Linked DNA regions of Prosthecomicrobium sp. N25. The protein of the gene in region 2 interacts with the protein of the main gene of each other region in a pairwise test. Links are inferred from orthologs where the notes say so. Each region holds a gene or a part of one and is shown on either strand. Other genes may lie near its edges. The genes, in order: WBG79_RS15390, WBG79_RS16590 and WBG79_RS13415.

The links.
Region 1: the proteins of WBG79_RS16590 (region 2) and WBG79_RS15390 interact in binary tests that used the Escherichia coli proteins (3 or more experiments, as listed by UniProt). The link is inferred for Prosthecomicrobium sp. N25 from one-to-one orthologs.
Region 3: the proteins of WBG79_RS16590 (region 2) and WBG79_RS13415 interact in binary tests that used the Escherichia coli proteins (3 or more experiments, as listed by UniProt). The link is inferred for Prosthecomicrobium sp. N25 from one-to-one orthologs.

What each region holds. Positions count from the first base shown.
Region 1 is NZ_JBBCAT010000002.1:121,493-126,991, forward strand. The notes cover bases 1,237-4,567. They hold WBG79_RS15390 ([protein-PII] uridylyltransferase), read right to left. Parts: upstream 4,233-4,567; coding sequence 1,437-4,232; downstream 1,237-1,436. Other genes in these bases: murJ (murein biosynthesis integral membrane protein MurJ), read right to left, coding at 1,237-1,307; WBG79_RS15395 (NADP-dependent malic enzyme), read right to left, coding at 4,337-4,567. Also shown: more of murJ, read right to left, coding at 1-1,236; more of WBG79_RS15395, read right to left, coding at 4,568-5,499.
Region 2 is NZ_JBBCAT010000002.1:370,237-375,286, reverse strand. Bases 1,399-4,280 are described here. They hold WBG79_RS16590 (P-II family nitrogen regulator), read right to left. Parts: upstream 3,068-4,280; coding sequence 2,729-3,067; downstream 1,399-2,728. Other genes in these bases: tesB (acyl-CoA thioesterase II), read right to left, coding at 3,416-4,280; WBG79_RS16595 (ammonium transporter), read right to left, coding at 1,399-2,704. In the rest of the region: WBG79_RS16600 (aminotransferase class I/II-fold pyridoxal phosphate-dependent enzyme), read right to left, coding at 1-1,024; more of WBG79_RS16595, read right to left, coding at 1,286-1,398; more of tesB, read right to left, coding at 4,281-4,297; WBG79_RS16580 (ubiquinone biosynthesis hydroxylase), read left to right, coding at 4,432-5,050. UniProt on the Escherichia coli protein: Involved in the regulation of nitrogen metabolism. Regulates the activity of its targets by protein-protein interaction in response to the nitrogen status of the cell.
Region 3 is NZ_JBBCAT010000001.1:2,949,661-2,954,828, reverse strand. Bases 820-3,819 are described here. They hold WBG79_RS13415 (two-component system sensor histidine kinase NtrB), read left to right. Parts: upstream 820-1,752; coding sequence 1,753-2,886; downstream 2,887-3,819. Other genes in these bases: ntrC (nitrogen regulation protein NR(I)), read left to right, coding at 2,932-3,819; dusB (tRNA dihydrouridine synthase DusB), read left to right, coding at 820-1,756. In the rest of the region: WBG79_RS13425 (bifunctional 2-C-methyl-D-erythritol 4-phosphate cytidylyltransferase/2-C-methyl-D-erythritol 2,4-cyclodiphosphate synthase), read right to left, coding at 1-604; more of dusB, read left to right, coding at 716-819; more of ntrC, read left to right, coding at 3,820-4,371; trpE (anthranilate synthase component I), read right to left, coding at 4,448-5,168.

The DNA.
Region 1 (5,499 bases), 250 kb from region 2 along the record:
CCGCGGCGGACCAGGAGGCCCCAGAGCAGGAGCGCGTTGACCCAGCCGGCCGCCGAGGTGGCGAGGGCGATCGCGACGTGCTCGAAGACGGGATAGAGGGCGAGCGACAGGGCGACGTTGACCGCCACCGAGACGGCGCCGACCACCATCGGGGTGCGGGTGTCCTCGCGGGCGAAGAAGCCCGGGGCGAAGACCTTGACGAAGACGAAGGCCGGCAGGCCGTAGCCGAAGCCCAGGAGCGCCTCGGCGGTCGCCTGGGTGTCCTGCGGGCCGAAGGCGCCGCGCTCGAACAGGACCTCGACGATCGGCTGCGCCGCGACCACCAGGGCGACGGCGGCGGGCAGGGTCAGGACCGCGGCGAATTCCAGGCTGCGGTTCTGGGCCGCCAGCGCCAGGTCCTCGCGGTCGGCGCGGAGCTGGCGGGCGATCTCGGGCAACAGGACGGTTCCGACCGCGACCCCGACGAGACCGAGGGGGAGCTGGTAGACGCGGTCGGCATAGTAGAGGAACGCCACCGAGCCCGCCGACAGGGAGGCGATCATGGTGCCGACCACGATGTTGATCTCGGCGATGCCGCCCGCGATCGCGCCCGGCACCGCCAACCGGAGGAGCCGGGCGACCGAGGGCGTCCAGCGCGGGCGGACGAGGCGCGGGGCCCAGCCGGCGCGGCTTACCGCGACGGTCACCAGCGCGAGCTGGGCGAGGCCGGCGAGGGAAACGCCGGCGGCGAGCCAGATGCCCGCCTCGCGGGTGCGGGCGAGGCCGGCCGAAAGGGCGGCGAGCAGCGCCGCGATCAGCACGAGGTTGAGGAGCACGGGGGCGAGCGCGGCGGCGAGGAAGCGGCGGTGCGCGTTGAGGATGCCGCCCATCAGCGCGATCAGCGCCATGGCGGCCAGGTAGGGGAAGCAGATCCGCGTCAGGAGCGTGGCGAGGCCGAACTTCTCCGGGTCGGCCGCGAAGCCGGGCGCGAGCACCCAGACCAGCCCCGGCGCGGCCAGCATGGCGAGGCCCGAGAAGGCGAGCACCGCGACCAGCAGGACGGCCAGCACGTCGGCGGCGAAGCGGCGGGCGCCGCCCTCCCCCTCGGCCTCGAGCACGCGGGCGTAGAGGGGCACAAAGGCGGCGTTGAAGGCGCCCTCGGCGAAGAGGCGGCGGAACAGGTTGGGCAGCCGGAAGGCGACCACGAAGGCGTCCGCGACCGGACCGGTGCCGAGCGCGGCGGCGATCAGGGTGTCGCGCAGGAAACCGAGCACCCGGCTCGCCAGGGTGGCGGCGCCGACGCTCATGAAGTTGCGGACGAGGGACATGCGCGCTCCGCCGGATGGGACCTGCTTATAACGCAGGCAGGCGCGGCTGTCGCCAGAACGGACGGAGTCCGGCCGGGTTATCCCCCCGACTGTTCGCGGTCCGGCCGGCTTGGACCCGCTTGCCGGCCGCTAGCCGGCGCTGGCGCGCTTTGGGGCCGGCCCGGCCTCGTCGCGGGTGCCGTCGAAGGCCTTCATCATGCGTTCGCGCACGACACGCTCGCGCGCCTTGGCCTCGACCTTCTGGCCGAAGAGGTCGGTGACGTAGAAGACGTCCACGGCGCGTTCTCCGAAGGTGGCGATGTGGGCGGAGGCGATGTTCAGGTTCAGGTCCGAGATGGCGCGGGTCAGGTCGTAGAGGAGGCCGGGGCGGTCGAGGCCCGACACCTCGATGACGGTGAAGCGGTCGGACCAGGAGTTGTTGACGATCACGTCGGTCGGCAGCTGGAAGGCCTTGACGCGGGGCTTGGCCAGCGCCTTGCGCTCGATCTGCTCCGGCAGCCGCTCCTCGCCGGCGAGCGCCTTCTCGATCAGGGCCGAGACGCGGCTGCCGCGGCGCTGCTCGTCGCCGTCGTCGGTGAACTCGCGGCTGACGTAGATCGTGTCGAGGGCGAGGCCGTCGGTGGTCGTGTAGATCTGGGCGTCGACGATGTTGGCGCCCGCCACCGCGCAGGCCCCGGCGATGATCGACAGGAGGCGCGGGTGGTCGGAGGCCAGCACCGTGATCTCGGTCACGCCCTGGAAGGCGCGCGGCGTCACGCGGGTGGCGAGCTTCCTGCCGGCCCGGTCGGCCGCCCGGATGAACTCGGCGTGGTTCAGCTTGCTGGGGAGGTCGACGCGCAGCCAGTAGGGCGGATAGTGGCGCTCGACATAGGCGGCCTTCTCGGCATCGCTCCAGCCCGCGAGCTTGTCGGAGAGCTCGCGCTTGGCCGCCGCGACGCGCTGGTCGCGGGTGATCTGGCTGTGGCCGCCGGCGAGGTAGGGCTCGGTCTCGTAGTAGAGCGTGCGCAGGAGCTGGCCCTTCCAGCCGTTGAAGACGCCCGGGCCGACGGCACGGATGTCAGCCACGGTCAGGATCAGCAGCATCTTGAGGCGCTCGGGGCTCTGCACCACCTCGGCGAAATCGCGGATCGTCTTGCGGTCGTTGAGATCGCGGCTGGTGGCGACCACGCTCATGACCAGGTGCTTCTCGATCAGCCAGACCACGGTGTCGGTCTCGGCCGGCGAGAGGCCGAAGCGCGGGCAGAGCCGGGCGGCGATGCGGGCGCCGATGAACGAGTGGTCCTCCGGCCGGCCCTTGCCGACATCGTGCAGGAAGAGGGCGACGTAGAGGAGCCGGCGGTTCTGGATGCCGGGCATCAGCTCGGTGGCGAGAGGAAGCTCTGCGGCGCGGCTGCCCTTCTCGATCAGCGACAGCTCGCCGATGGAGCGGATCAGGTGCTCGTCCACCGTGTAGTGGTGGTACATGTTGAACTGCATCATCGCGACCACCTTGCCGAACTCCGGCACGAAGCGGCCGAGCACGCCGGTCTCGTTCATCCGGCGCAGGATGGTCTCCGGGTCGTTGCGCGAGGTGAGCACGTCGAGGAAGAGCGTGTTCGCCTCGCGGTTCCGGCGCAGGTCGTCGTCGATCAGCTTGAGCGAGCGTGTGACCAGCTTGAGGACGTCCGGGTGGAACGCCAGGTTCTCCTTGTCGGCGATGGCGAAGAGCCGGATGAGCTGGACCGGATCCTTCCGGAAGACGTCCGCGTCCGCGACGTTGATGCGGTCGTTGTCGACCGTGAAGGCGCCGCCGCCGAGCACCTTGCGGGTCCGGCGGGTGAAGCGGCTGATGAAGCGGTTCAGGACCGGCGCGGTCTTGACGTGCTGCTCCTCGAGCGCCGCGCAGAAGATCAGCGTCAGGTCGCCGACGTCCTTGGCGACCAGGAAGTAGTGCTTCATGAAACGCTCGACGGCGCGCAGGCCGGCACGCTCGACATAGCCGAGCCGGCGAGCGATCTCGCGCTGCAGCTCGAAGCTCAGCCGCTCCTCCGAGCGGTTGGTGACGAAGTGCATGTTGCAGCGGACCGCCCAGAGGAAGTCCTCGCAGCGCTTGAAGCGGACATACTCCGCCTTGGAGAGGACGCCCGCGCCGATCAGGTCCTCGGGCTGGCGGACGCGGTAGAAGTACTTGGCGATCCAGAAGAGGGTCTGCAGGTCGCGCAGGCCGCCCTTGCCCTCCTTGATGTTCGGCTCGACCAGGTAGCGCGACGTGCCCTGGCGCTTCAGGCGGTCGTCGCGCTCGCCGAGCTTGGCGGCGATGTATTCCGATCCGGTGTTGCGGACGACATCCTCGTCGAAGCGGCGGGTCAGGTCGCGGAACAGCGGCTCGTCGCCCCAGATGTAGCGCGCCTCCAGGATGGCGGTGCGGATGGTTAGGTCCGACCGCGACAGGCGGATGCACTCCTCGACGTTGCGGGTGGCGTGGCCGACCTTCAGGCCGAGGTCCCACAGCATGTAGAGGATGTATTCGATGACGCTCTCGCCCCAGGGCGTCTGCTTGTAGGGAAGCAGGAACAGGAGATCGATGTCGGAGCCCGGCGCCAGCGTGGCGCGGCCGTAGCCGCCGACCGCCGTGATCGCCATGCGCTCGGCCGAGGAGGGGTTCTTGACCGGATAGACGAACTGGATGGCGAAGTCGTAGACGACCCGGATGATCTGGTCCTGCACGTAGGAGAGGCGCTCGGCGCAGAGCGACCCGCGGCGGTCCTCGAGCAGCAGGGCCTCGATGCGGGCGCGGGTGGCGGCCCGGACCTCCTTCAGGGCGGACAGGACCTTGGCGCGGATGGCCGGATTGCCGCCGTCCGAACCGGGCTCGACGAAGGCCGCCAGGCGCCGCCTGAGCGCGTCCGCGTCGACGAGGGACTCGAAGCCCTTGTGTGTTGCCATGGTGGTCCGGTCCCGCTCAGCGCCCCTCGAAGGGGCGCGAGGTTAGCGCCGAGCCGTTGCGGATTCCACAAGAACGGATGAGCCCGACCGGCGCGGCCGGCCGGTCAGGCGTCCACCCCGTAGGCGGCGAGCGCCGCCATGTTGACGAGGTCGGAATCCTTGGCGCCGAGCGGGACGATCTGGACGGATTTCTCCAGGCCGAAGATCAGCGGGCCGATGACGGTGCAGCCGCCGAGCTCCTGCAGCATCCGGGTCGAGATGGCGGCGGAATGGAGCGCCGGCATGACGAGCACGTTGGCGGGTCCCTTCAGCCGGCAGAAGGGGTGGGCGGCCATCTTCTCCGGGTCGAGGGCAACGTCGGCGGACATCTCGCCGTCGTAGTCGAAGTCGACGCCGCGGCGGTCGAGGATCTGCACGGCCTCCTGGACCTTGGCGGAGCGCTCGCCCGGCGGCTGGCCGAAGGTGGAGTAGGCGAGCAGCGCCACGTGCGGCTCGTAGCCGAGCTTGCGGGCGGCGCGGGCCGCCTCGGTGGCGATGTCGGCGAGTTCCTCGCCGGTCGGCATCTCGGTGACGGCGGTGTCGGCGACCACCACGGTCCGGCCGCGGGCGATGACCAGCGAGACGCCGATCACGCGGTGACCGGGACGGGGGTCGATGACCCGGCGGACGTCGTCGAGGACGGTGGCGGCGTGTCGCGTCGCCCCGGAGATCATGGCGTCGGCGTCGCCGTGCGCCAGCATCAGGGCGGCGAAGTGGTTGCGGTCCTGGTTGACCACGCGCTGGCAGTCGCGGAAGAGCCAGCCCTTGCGCTGCAGGCGGGCGTAGAGCGTCTCGGCATAGACCCGGTTGCGGTCCGAGAGCGCGGCGTTGTGGACCTGCACGCCCCGGAGCTCGATGCCGGCGCGGGCTGCGGTGTCGCGGATGCGGTCCTCGCGGCCGATCAGGATCGGGGTGCCGAGGCCCTGGGCCGCGAAGGACACGGCGGCGCGGATCACCTGCTCCTCCTCGCCCTCCGCGAAGGCCACGCGCTTCGGCCGGGCGCGCAGTTCGCTGAAGATCCGCTGGAGGCTGCCGGCGACCCGGTCGCGGCGGGCGGAAAGCTGCAGGCGGTAGGCGTCGAGGTCGGCGATCGGGCGGCGGGCGACGCCGGAGCGCATGGCCGCCTCGGCCACCGCCGAGGGCACGGCGGAGAGCAGACGCGGGTCGAACGGGACCGGGATGATGTAGTCGCGGCCGAACTTCGGGCGGTGGCCGCTGTAGGCGGCGG
Region 2 (5,050 bases):
CGTCGAGCCACAGGAAGAAGCCGCCCGGCGGCGTCACGGCGCCGAAGCGCGGGCCGAGGATCCGCTCGGCCGCCTCGTACTTGGCGTTGTAGAGCCGGCGATTCTCGATCACGTGGACCTCGTCGGCGAGCGCCGCGACGGCCACGGCCTGGACCGGGTTCGGCACCTGCGGGGCCGCCATGTTTCGGAACGCCGCCCAGCGCTGCAGGAAGGCCGGGTCGCCCGCCGCGAAGCCGCAGCGCAGGCCCGGCAGGTTGGAGCGCTTGGAGAGCGAGTTGAAGGCCACCACGCGGTCGAAGCCGCCGTCCATCGCGGCCGCCGCTTCGAGCACGCCCGCCGGCGGCCGGTCCCGGTAGATCTCGGAGTAGCACTCGTCCGCGAGCAGCACGAAGTCGTGCCGGCGCGCCAATTCGATCAGGCTCTGCCAGCCCTCGCGCGACACCACCGCCCCCTGCGGGTTGGCGGGCGAGGCGAAGAACATCGCGACCGTGCGGGCGAGGAGCGCCGGGTCGAGCGCGTCCGGGTCCGGCAGGAAGCCGGTCGCCGCGCCGGCCGCCACCAGCACGGGTTCGCAGCCCGCCGCCACGCAGCCGGCCGCATAGGCCTGGTAGAAGGGGTTGGGCACCAGGATGGCGGGGTTCGGCACCGACTTGGCGGTCGACATGCGCGCCTCGAGCGCCGCAAAGAACAGGCCTTCGCGCGAGCCGTTGAGCGGCAGCACCATGGTGGCCGGATCGATCCGCCCCTCGATTCCGTAGCGCCGGCCGAGCCAGCCGGCGACCGCCGCCCGGAACGCGTCCGTCCCCTTGATGGCAGGGTAGCGCCCGAAGCCGTCGATCTCGCCGGCGAGGACCGGCCCCACGAAGCCCGGCACCGGATGCCGCGGCTCGCCGACCGCCATCACGATCGGCGGCTTGCCGGGCTGGATCCCGGCCACGAGATCGTTCAGCCGCTGGAACGGCGAGGCGAACACCGCACGGCCGGCGGCAGGGGAGGTCGTCGGAACGGGACCGGACGCGGACATGGGCAAGGGGACCTTGTTCGAGGTGAGGCTAAGGCGGACGGGTAAAGGGGCTGTTAACCAAGCCGGTCGGCTTTGCCGCATCGACGAGGAATTCGCGAACACGGGCGGGCGCCGCGGTCCAGGGGTAGCGCCGTGGCCGGTGACCCGCAAGCAACGGCCCGCACGCAAAGAAAAACCCCGGACGGAAGACCGTCCGGGGTGAAGTGGCCGTCATCGCGGACCGGAGGGAGGAGGACCCGGCAGCGCGAGGGAACCGACGGCTCAGTTGTAGGCACGCTCCCCGTGGGTGGCGATGTCGAGGCCCTCGCGCTCGGCCTGCTCGCTGACGCGCAGCCCGAACAGGACCTTGACCACCATCAGGGCGACCAGCGAGACCACGCCCGACCAGACGACCGAGACGGCGACCGCCTTGACCTGAGTGACGAACTGGCCCGCGATCGTGTACTCGCCGACGCCGAAGCCGCCGAGCGACGGCGCCGCCACCACGGCCGTGCCGAGGGCGCCGACGATGCCGCCGACGCCGTGCACGCCGAAGACGTCCAGGCTGTCGTCGTAGCCGAGCATCGCCTTGAGCGAGACCACCGCCCAGAGGCAGACCACGCCCGCCACCGCGCCGAGCACGATGGCGCCGCCCGCGCCCGCCAGGCCCGCGGCCGGCGTGATCGCGACGAGGCCAGCGACGGCACCCGAGACCGCGCCGAGCAGGCTCGGATGGCCCTTGGTCATCCACTCGACGAACATCCAGGCGAGCGCCGCGGCCGCCGTGGCCACGATGGTGTTGAGGAGCGCCTGGGCGGTCAGGCCGTTGGCCTCCAGGTTGGAGCCGGCGTTGAAGCCGAACCAGCCGACCCAGAGCAGGCAGCCGCCGATCAGCGTCAGCGTCAGGTTGTGCGGCGCCATGTTGTCCTTGCCGTAGCCGATGCGCTTGCCCAGCACGAGGCAGCAGACGAGGCCCGCAATGCCCGCGTTGATGTGCACCACCGTGCCGCCGGCGAAGTCGAGCGCGCCCATGCCGTAGAGGAAGCCCGAGGGCGAGTCGGCCGGCGCGGACGGGCCGCCCCACCACCACACCATGTGGGCGATCGGCAGGTACGAGAAGGTGAACCACAGGACCAGGAAGGCGAGCACGGACGAGAACTTCATCCGCTCCGCGATGGCGCCGATGATCAGCGCCGGGGTGATCGCCGCGAAGGTGAGCTGGAAGATGACGAAGGTCAGCTCCGGGATGTAGACGCCCTTGGTGAACGTCTCCGCGGCCGCGTCGATGCCGACGCCCTTCAGCATCATCTTGTCGAGAGTGCCGATGAAGGGCGTGAGCGCCGTCGCGTCGCCCGGCGTGCCGGCGCCCGTGAAGGCGAGCGAGTAGCCGTAGACGACCCACAGGATCGAGATCAGGCTGAAGCCGACGAAGACCTGCATGAGCACGGAGAGGATGTTCTTGGCCCGGACGAGGCCGCCGTAGAAGAGGGCGAGGCCGGGGACCGTCATCATGACGACCAGGATGGTGGAGACCAGCATCCAGGTCGTGTCGCCCTTGTTGATGTTGGGCGCCGCGGCGGCGGGCGTCTCGGCGGCGGCCTGCGCCAGGGCGGCGGCGGTCGAGAGGGCGAGGACGCCGACGGACACGGACGCGGCCTTGGCGGCCGACGAGATCCGGTCGAGGGAGCGGACGAGAGTCATCTGCAACTTACTCCTTAGGATGTCTCAAAGCGCCTCGACGTCAGTCTCGCCCGTGCGGATGCGGACGGCCTGGTCGATTCCGTAGACGAAGATCTTGCCGTCACCGATCTGGCCGGTCTTGGCGGCGGATGAAATCGCGTTGACCACCTTGTCGACCTGGTCGGACGACACGGCCACCTCGATCTTGATCTTGGGCAGGAAGCTCACCGCGTATTCGGTGCCGCGGTAGATCTCCGTGTGCCCCTTCTGCCGCCCGTAGCCCTTGACCTCGGTCACGGTCAGCCCCTGCACGCCGATCGTGGTGAGGGCGTCGCGCACCTCGTCCAGCTTGAACGGCTTGATGATGGCCATCACGATTTTCATCTGGTCTTTCCCGTTTCCTGCGCCCGCCGGGCGGGCCACTCCGGCGCCCGGCGCCGTGGATTGAGTTCGGCGACCGATCCGCTGAGCGCTCTGCCTCCGGTGGTAGCTGTGGAATCAAGGTCCGTGCCAGTTTCGCCGATGCGGCTCAAATCGTTGGCGTGACTTTCGAATTCGGGTCCGCGGATACGTCGGAGACGCAGACCGTGCCCAAACATGCCTAAAAAGGCGGCAGAGAGATCGGGACTGCGGAGGGCATCCCCGTCACGGTCCCAATCGAGTGCCCAAAAAATGCTCAGATACACTGCAAGGGACGCAACGTCCCGGCCGATCCTGCGGGACTGCCAGTGATCACCGATTAGGCAAGTCGTCCTTCGGGACGGTGCGGCGCACCATCCCCTCCTGCGCCGTCGAGGCGATCAGGACGCCGTTGCGGTCGTAGAGCGACCCGCGGTTGAAGCCGCGGCCGCCCGAGGTCGACGGGCTGTCCTGGGCGTAGAGGAGCCAGTCGTCGAGCCGGACCGGGCGGTGGAACCACATCGCGTGGTCGAGGCTGGCGAGCTTGAGGTCGCGGTCGAACACCGACCGCCCATGGGCGAACAGCGCGGTGTCCAGGAGGGTCAGGTCGGACGCGTAGGCGAGCACGGCCGCACTGAGCCCGGGCACGTCCGGGATCGGCCCGGTCGCCCGCACCCAGACATACTGGCTCGGGGCCAGCTTCTCCCGGCTGACGTAATGGCGCGGATCCACCGGCCTGAGCTCGATCGCCCGCGCCCGTTGCCAGTAGCGCTTCACGGTCTCTGGCGCGTCCTGCAGGACGCTCGCCAGCAGGTCCTTCTCGCTCGGCAGGTCCTCCGGCTGCGGCACCTCGGGCATCGGGATCTGGTGGTCGAAGCCCGCCTCGGCGCGGTGGAAGGACGCCGACATGGAGAAGATCGCCTCGCCGTGCTGCACCGCCAGCACGCGCCGCGTCGTGAAGCTGCCGCCGTCGCGGATCCGGTCCACCTGGTAGACGATCGGCACGGCCGGATCCCCGGGCCGCAGGAAATAGCCCTGCAGCGAATGCACCGGCCGGCCTTCCACGGTCCGCGTGGCCGCCACCAGCGCCTGCCCGATCACCTGCCCGCCGAAGACCCGCTGCCAGCCCACCTGCGGAGAGCGCCCCCGGAAGAGGTTCACCTCGAGGGGCTCCAGGTCGAGCGTCTCGATGAGGGTCTCGACAGCTGTCGGCATGGGACCTCGCGGGGAGCCGGGGGCGGAGCCCGAGAGTTAGACGAGGCCCGCGCCGCCGTCGAGACCGTGCCCCCCGTCCGGGTGCCGTCCGCACGCGTAAGTGCTATGAGGGGCGCGACCTGGAGGAGAGCACCATGCCGGAACGGTTCGATGTCGTCGTCGCGGGGGGCGGCTACGTGGGCCTGTCGCTCGCCCTGGCGCTGAAGAGCGCCGACCCGGGCCTCGCCGTCGCGGTGGTCGAGCCGAAGCCGCGCGAGGCGATCCGCCGCGACGGCCGCGCCTCCGCGATCGCCGCCGCCGCGCGCGCCATGCTGGAGCGGCTCGGGGTCTGGAGCCGGATCGCCGCCGAGGCGCAGCCCATCCTCGACATGGTCGTCACCGATTCGCGCGTCTCCGACGCGGTCCGCCCCGTCTTCCTGACCTTCGGCGGCCGTCTCGAGGACGGCGAGCCCTTCGCCCATATGGTGCCGAACGCCGCCATGGTGGGCGCCCTGCTGGATGCCGCGGAGGCGGCCGGGGTCGTCCTCTTCGCCCCCGACTCGGTCGCGGACTTCACCCTGAAGACGAGCGCCGCCGAACTCCGCCTCGCCTCGGGCACCCGCCTCGACGCCGCCCTGCTGGTCGCCGCCGACGGCGTGCGTTCGCGCCTGCGCGATCTCGCCGGCATCCGTACGGTGAACTGGGACTACGGCCAGTCCGGCATCGTCACGACCATCGAGCACGAGCGCCCTCACGAGGGCCGGGCGGAGGAGC
Region 3 (5,168 bases), on a different replicon or contig from region 2:
AGTCGTGGCGACCGGCGGCCGCGGCGGCCTCGTGGGCCGCCAGGATCCGGGCGAAGCGAAAGCCCTGCGGCGTTTGAGCCGCCCAGAGCCCCTCGCGCGGAATCGTTTCGAGAAGCAGACCCGAGGCATCGGCCTTCTGCACCGTGTCGACCACCGGGACGGCGGCCAGGACGGCCTCGGCCTCCCGCAGCGCCGCCACCGTGCGCTCGATGACCGAAGATGAGACGAAGGGTCGCGCCGCATCGTGGATGAGCACGATGTCCGGCTCGTCGGGCGCCAGCGCCCTGAGCCCCGCCAGCACCGACGCCTGCCGTGTCGCTCCGCCCGCAACCGGGTCCGCGATGCCGGCGAGGCCCGCCCTGCAGGCCTCGAAGTCGTCCCGGAACGCGGGATCGATCACGGTCAGGATGCTGCCGATCGCCGGATGCGCCGCAAAGCGGGCGAGCGTGCGCGCGAGCAGCGGCTGTCCCCAGAGATCGAGATACTGCTTGGGCCGGCCGCCGACCGCGCCGGCAAGGCGACGCCCCGACCCGGCGGCGACGATGATTGCAGCAACTCGGGGTTGATCGCCGGCGGAGGGGACCGGCCCTGCCTTGTCCGTCATCCGTATCCCTCGGATGTCATGCGCGAAAGCCTGTGTTGCGCCGCGGGAAGACGCTTGCTCTTGCGGCAAAATCTGCCAAAGATGTAATCACGTGGTTTCGATGCACACTGAATGAGCACGAATGTGAGTTCCTCGACCCCCGACGTCGCCACGCAACGGTGCGTGAGGCTCGGACGATACCAGTTCCGGTGCCCGGTGTATCTGGCTCCGATGTCCGGCGTCACCGACCTGCCGTTCCGCCGGCTCGCCGCGCGGTTCGGATGCGATCTCGTCGTCACCGAGATGGTGGCGAGCGAATCGCTGGCCGAGGGCGACCCGGAGATGGCGCTGCGGCTGGCCGGCCAGGGCATGGCGCCGCATGTGGTGCAGCTCGCCGGGCGTGAGGCGCACTGGATGGCCGAGGCCGCGCGCATGGCGGAGGCGAACGGCGCCGATGTCGTCGACATCAACATGGGCTGCCCGGCGAAGCGCGTCACAACCGGCTGGTCCGGGGCCGCCCTGATGCGCGACCTGGACCTCGCGGTGGAGCTCATCCGCGCCACGGTGGCCGCGGTCCGCGTGCCCGTGACCTTGAAGATGCGCCTGGGCTGGGACCGCTCCAGCCTGAACGCGCCCGAACTCGCCCGCCGCGCCGAGGCCGAGGGCGTGCAGCTCGTCACGGTCCACGGCCGCACCCGGGACCAGTTCTACGAGGGCTCGGCCGATTGGCCCGCCATCCGGGCCGTGCGCGAGGCGATCGCCATTCCCCTGATCGCCAACGGCGACGTCCTCGGCCTCGCCGACGCGCGCCGGATCCTCGCCGAATCCGGGGCCGACGGCGTCATGATCGGGCGCGGGGCGCAGGGACGCCCCTGGCTGCCCGGCGCCGTCTCGCGCGCCCTCGCGGGCGCTCCCTCTCTGCCGGAACCCACGGGCCCCGAGCTGGCCGACCTCGTGGTCGAGCACCACGCCGCGATGGTCGAGCACTACGGCGCGCCGAAGGGTCTCCGGGCCGCCCGCAAGCACCTCGCCTGGTACTTCGACGCCGCCGAGGCGGGCCGGCCGATCGCCGCCGCCCTGCGCCGTGTCGCGCTCACGTCCTTCGACATCCCCGCCATCCACGCCGCCGTCCGCGAGGCTCTCGCCGGCACGGCCGTCAGGAGAGCCGCATGACCACCAACGCGGCGCGCACCCCGCGCCAGTTCCCCGACCCGACCGCCTCGGCCTCCGCGGCCGTGCTCAACGCGCTGCCGAATCCGGTGGTGATGATCGGCGCGGACGGCATGATCCTCGAGGCCAACGACTCCGCCCAGAACTTCTTCCAGGCGAGCGCCGCCTTCATGCGCCGGCATGCGCTCTCCCACTTCGTTCCCTTCGGCAGCCCGCTCCTCGAGCTGATCGGCCAGGTGCGCGAGCGGCAGGCACCGGTCTCCGAATACCGCGTCGACGTGTCGAGCCCGAGGATCGGGACCGAGAAGGTGGTCGACATCTACGCAGGTCCCGTCATCGACGAGCCGGGCGCCGTGGTGGTGATGCTCCAGGAGCGCACCATGGCCGACAAGATCGACCGGCAGCTCACCCATCGCGGCGCCGCCCGCACGGTGACGGGCCTCGCCGCCATGCTGGCCCACGAGATCAAGAACCCGCTGTCCGGGATCCGCGGGGCCGCCCAGCTCCTGGAGCAGTCCGTCGACGACCAGGACCGGGCGCTCACCCGCCTGATCTGCGACGAGGCGGACCGGATCGTGAAGCTGGTCGACCGCATGGAGGTGTTCTCCGACGAGCGCCCCATCGAGCGATCCGCGGTCAACATCCACACGGTCCTCGATCACGTGAAGCGGCTCGCCCAGTCGGGATTTGCCCGCAAGGTCAAGATCGTCGAAGAGTACGACCCGTCCCTGCCGCCGGTCCTCGCCAACCGGGACCAGCTCATCCAGGTGTTCCTGAACCTCGTCAAGAACGCCACGGAGGCGATCGGCGACCAGCCGGACGGCGAGATCGTGCTGACCACGGCCTACCGCCCCGGCGTCCGCCTTTCCGTGCCGGGATCGAAGGACAAGGTCACGCTGCCGATGGAGTTCTGCGTGCGCGACAACGGTCCGGGCGTGCCCGAGGACCTGCTGCCGCACCTCTTCGACCCCTTCGTCACCACCAAGACCAACGGCTCGGGCCTCGGGCTCGCGCTCGTCGCCAAGATCGTCCGCGATCACGGCGGCGTCGTGGAATGCGAGAGCCAGCCGCGCCGAACCACGTTCCGCGTGCTCATGCCGGCCTATTCGGGTCCGGCGCGCGGGGGCAACTGATCGACGGCGCCGGCCCAGGCGGCGCCCGCAAGGAAGGATAGCACCATGCCCTCCGGCAACATCCTCGTCGCAGACGACGATGCCGCGATCCGAACGGTCCTGAACCAGGCGCTCTCCCGCGCCGGCTACGAGGTGCGGCTGACGTCCAACGCGGCCACCCTATGGCGCTGGGTCGCGCAAGGGGAGGGGGACCTCGTCATCACCGACGTGGTGATGCCCGACGAGAATGCCTTCGACCTGCTGCCGCGCATCAAGAAGCTCCGGCCCGACCTGCCGGTCATCGTCATGAGCGCGCAGAACACCTTCATGACCGCCATCCGGGCCTCCGAGCGCGGCGCCTACGAGTACCTGCCGAAGCCCTTCGACCTGAAGGAACTGATCACCATCGTCGGCCGGGCCCTGGCCGAGCCCAAGCACAAGCGCAGCGCCGAACCGGAGCCCGACGCCGAGGCGATCCCGCTCGTCGGCCGCTCGCCGGCCATGCAGGACATCTACCGCGTCCTCGCCCGCCTCATGCAGACGGACCTGACCGTCATGATCACGGGCGAGTCCGGCACCGGCAAGGAGCTCGTCGCCCGCGCGCTGCACGACTACGGCAAGCGCCGCAACGGACCCTTCGTGGCCATCAACATGGCGGCGATCCCGCGCGACCTGATCGAGTCCGAGCTGTTCGGACACGAGAAGGGCGCCTTCACGGGCGCGGCGAGCCGGTCGGCCGGCCGCTTCGAGCAGGCGGAGGGCGGCACGCTCTTCCTGGACGAGATCGGCGACATGCCGATGGACGCCCAGACCCGGCTCCTGCGCGTGCTCCAGCAGGGCGAGTACACCACCGTCGGCGGCCGCACCCCGATCAAGACCGACGTGCGCATCATCGCGGCGACCAACAAGGACCTGCGCCAGCTCATCAACCAGGGGCTCTTCCGCGAGGACCTCTACTTCCGCCTGAACGTCGTCCCGCTGCGCCTGCCGCCACTGCGCGAGCGCTCCGAGGACATCCCCGACCTCGTCCGCCACTTCTTCTCGCTCGCCGAGAAGGAGGGCCTGCCGGCCAAGCAGATCGAGCAGGCGGCCCTCGACCGGCTGCGCCGCTACCGCTGGCCGGGCAACATCCGCGAGCTCGAGAACCTCATCCGCCGGCTCGCCGCGCTCTATCCCCAGGACGTCATCACCGCCAACGTGATCGACCAGGAGTTGAGCCAGCCGGCGCTGATCTCGCCCCCCGAGGAGAAGACCGGCGACGAGGGCATCTCCGCCTCCATGGAGAAGCACCTCACCACCTATTTCGGCGGCTTCGGCGACGGCCTGCCGCCGCCCGGCCTCTACCACCGCATCCTGCGCGAGGTGGAATACCCGCTGATCGGCGCCGCCCTCGCCGCCACCCGCGGCAACCAGATCAAGGCCGCCGAACTCCTCGGCCTCAACCGCAACACCCTGCGCAAGAAGATCCGCGACCTCGACATCCAGGTGATCCGGTCCTCGCGCTGAGGACCGTCGGGCCGGAGCCCGTCGCTCGCCCGGCACGGCACGACCGTGCTGCGGGGTAGGGCGGGGCCGACCCGGCCTACTGGCGCCGCCCCGCCGCGCTGGCGAAGCGGACGGCCTCCTCGGCGGCCCGGAAGAGGGCCTTGGCCTTGTTGACGCACTCCTGGTACTCGGATTCCTGCACCGAATCCGCCACGATGCCGGCACCGGCCTGGGCATACATGCGGCCATCCTTCACGATGGCCGTGCGCAGGCAGATGCAGGTGTCCATCGCGCCGTCGGCCGAGAAATAGCCGACGCAGCCGGCGTAAAGGCCGCGCTTCTCGCTCTCGAGCTCGTCGATGATCTCCATGGCGCGCACCTTCGGGGCGCCCGAGACCGTGCCGGCCGGAAAGCCGGCGGCCAGCGCGTCGAGCACGTCGTGGGCGGGGTCGAGCCGGCCGGTGACGTTCGAGACGATGTGCATCACGTGGCTGTAGTATTCGAGGAAGAATTTGTCCGTCACCTTGACGGTCCCGATCTCCGCGACGCGGCCGACGTCGTTGCGGCCGAGATCGAGCAGCATGAGATGCTCGGCGAGTTCCTTCGGATCGGCGAGAAGCTCCGCGGCGAACGCCTTGTCCTCCTCGGGCGTCCGGCCGCGCGGCCGCGTGCCGGCGATCGGGCGGATGGTCACGTCGCCGTCGCGCACGCGAACCAGGATCTCCGGCGAGGAGCCGGCCACCGCGAAGCTGCCGAAGTCGAGGAAATAGAGGAACGGCGCCGGGTTCACCCGCCGCAGCGCCCGGTAGAGCGAGAAG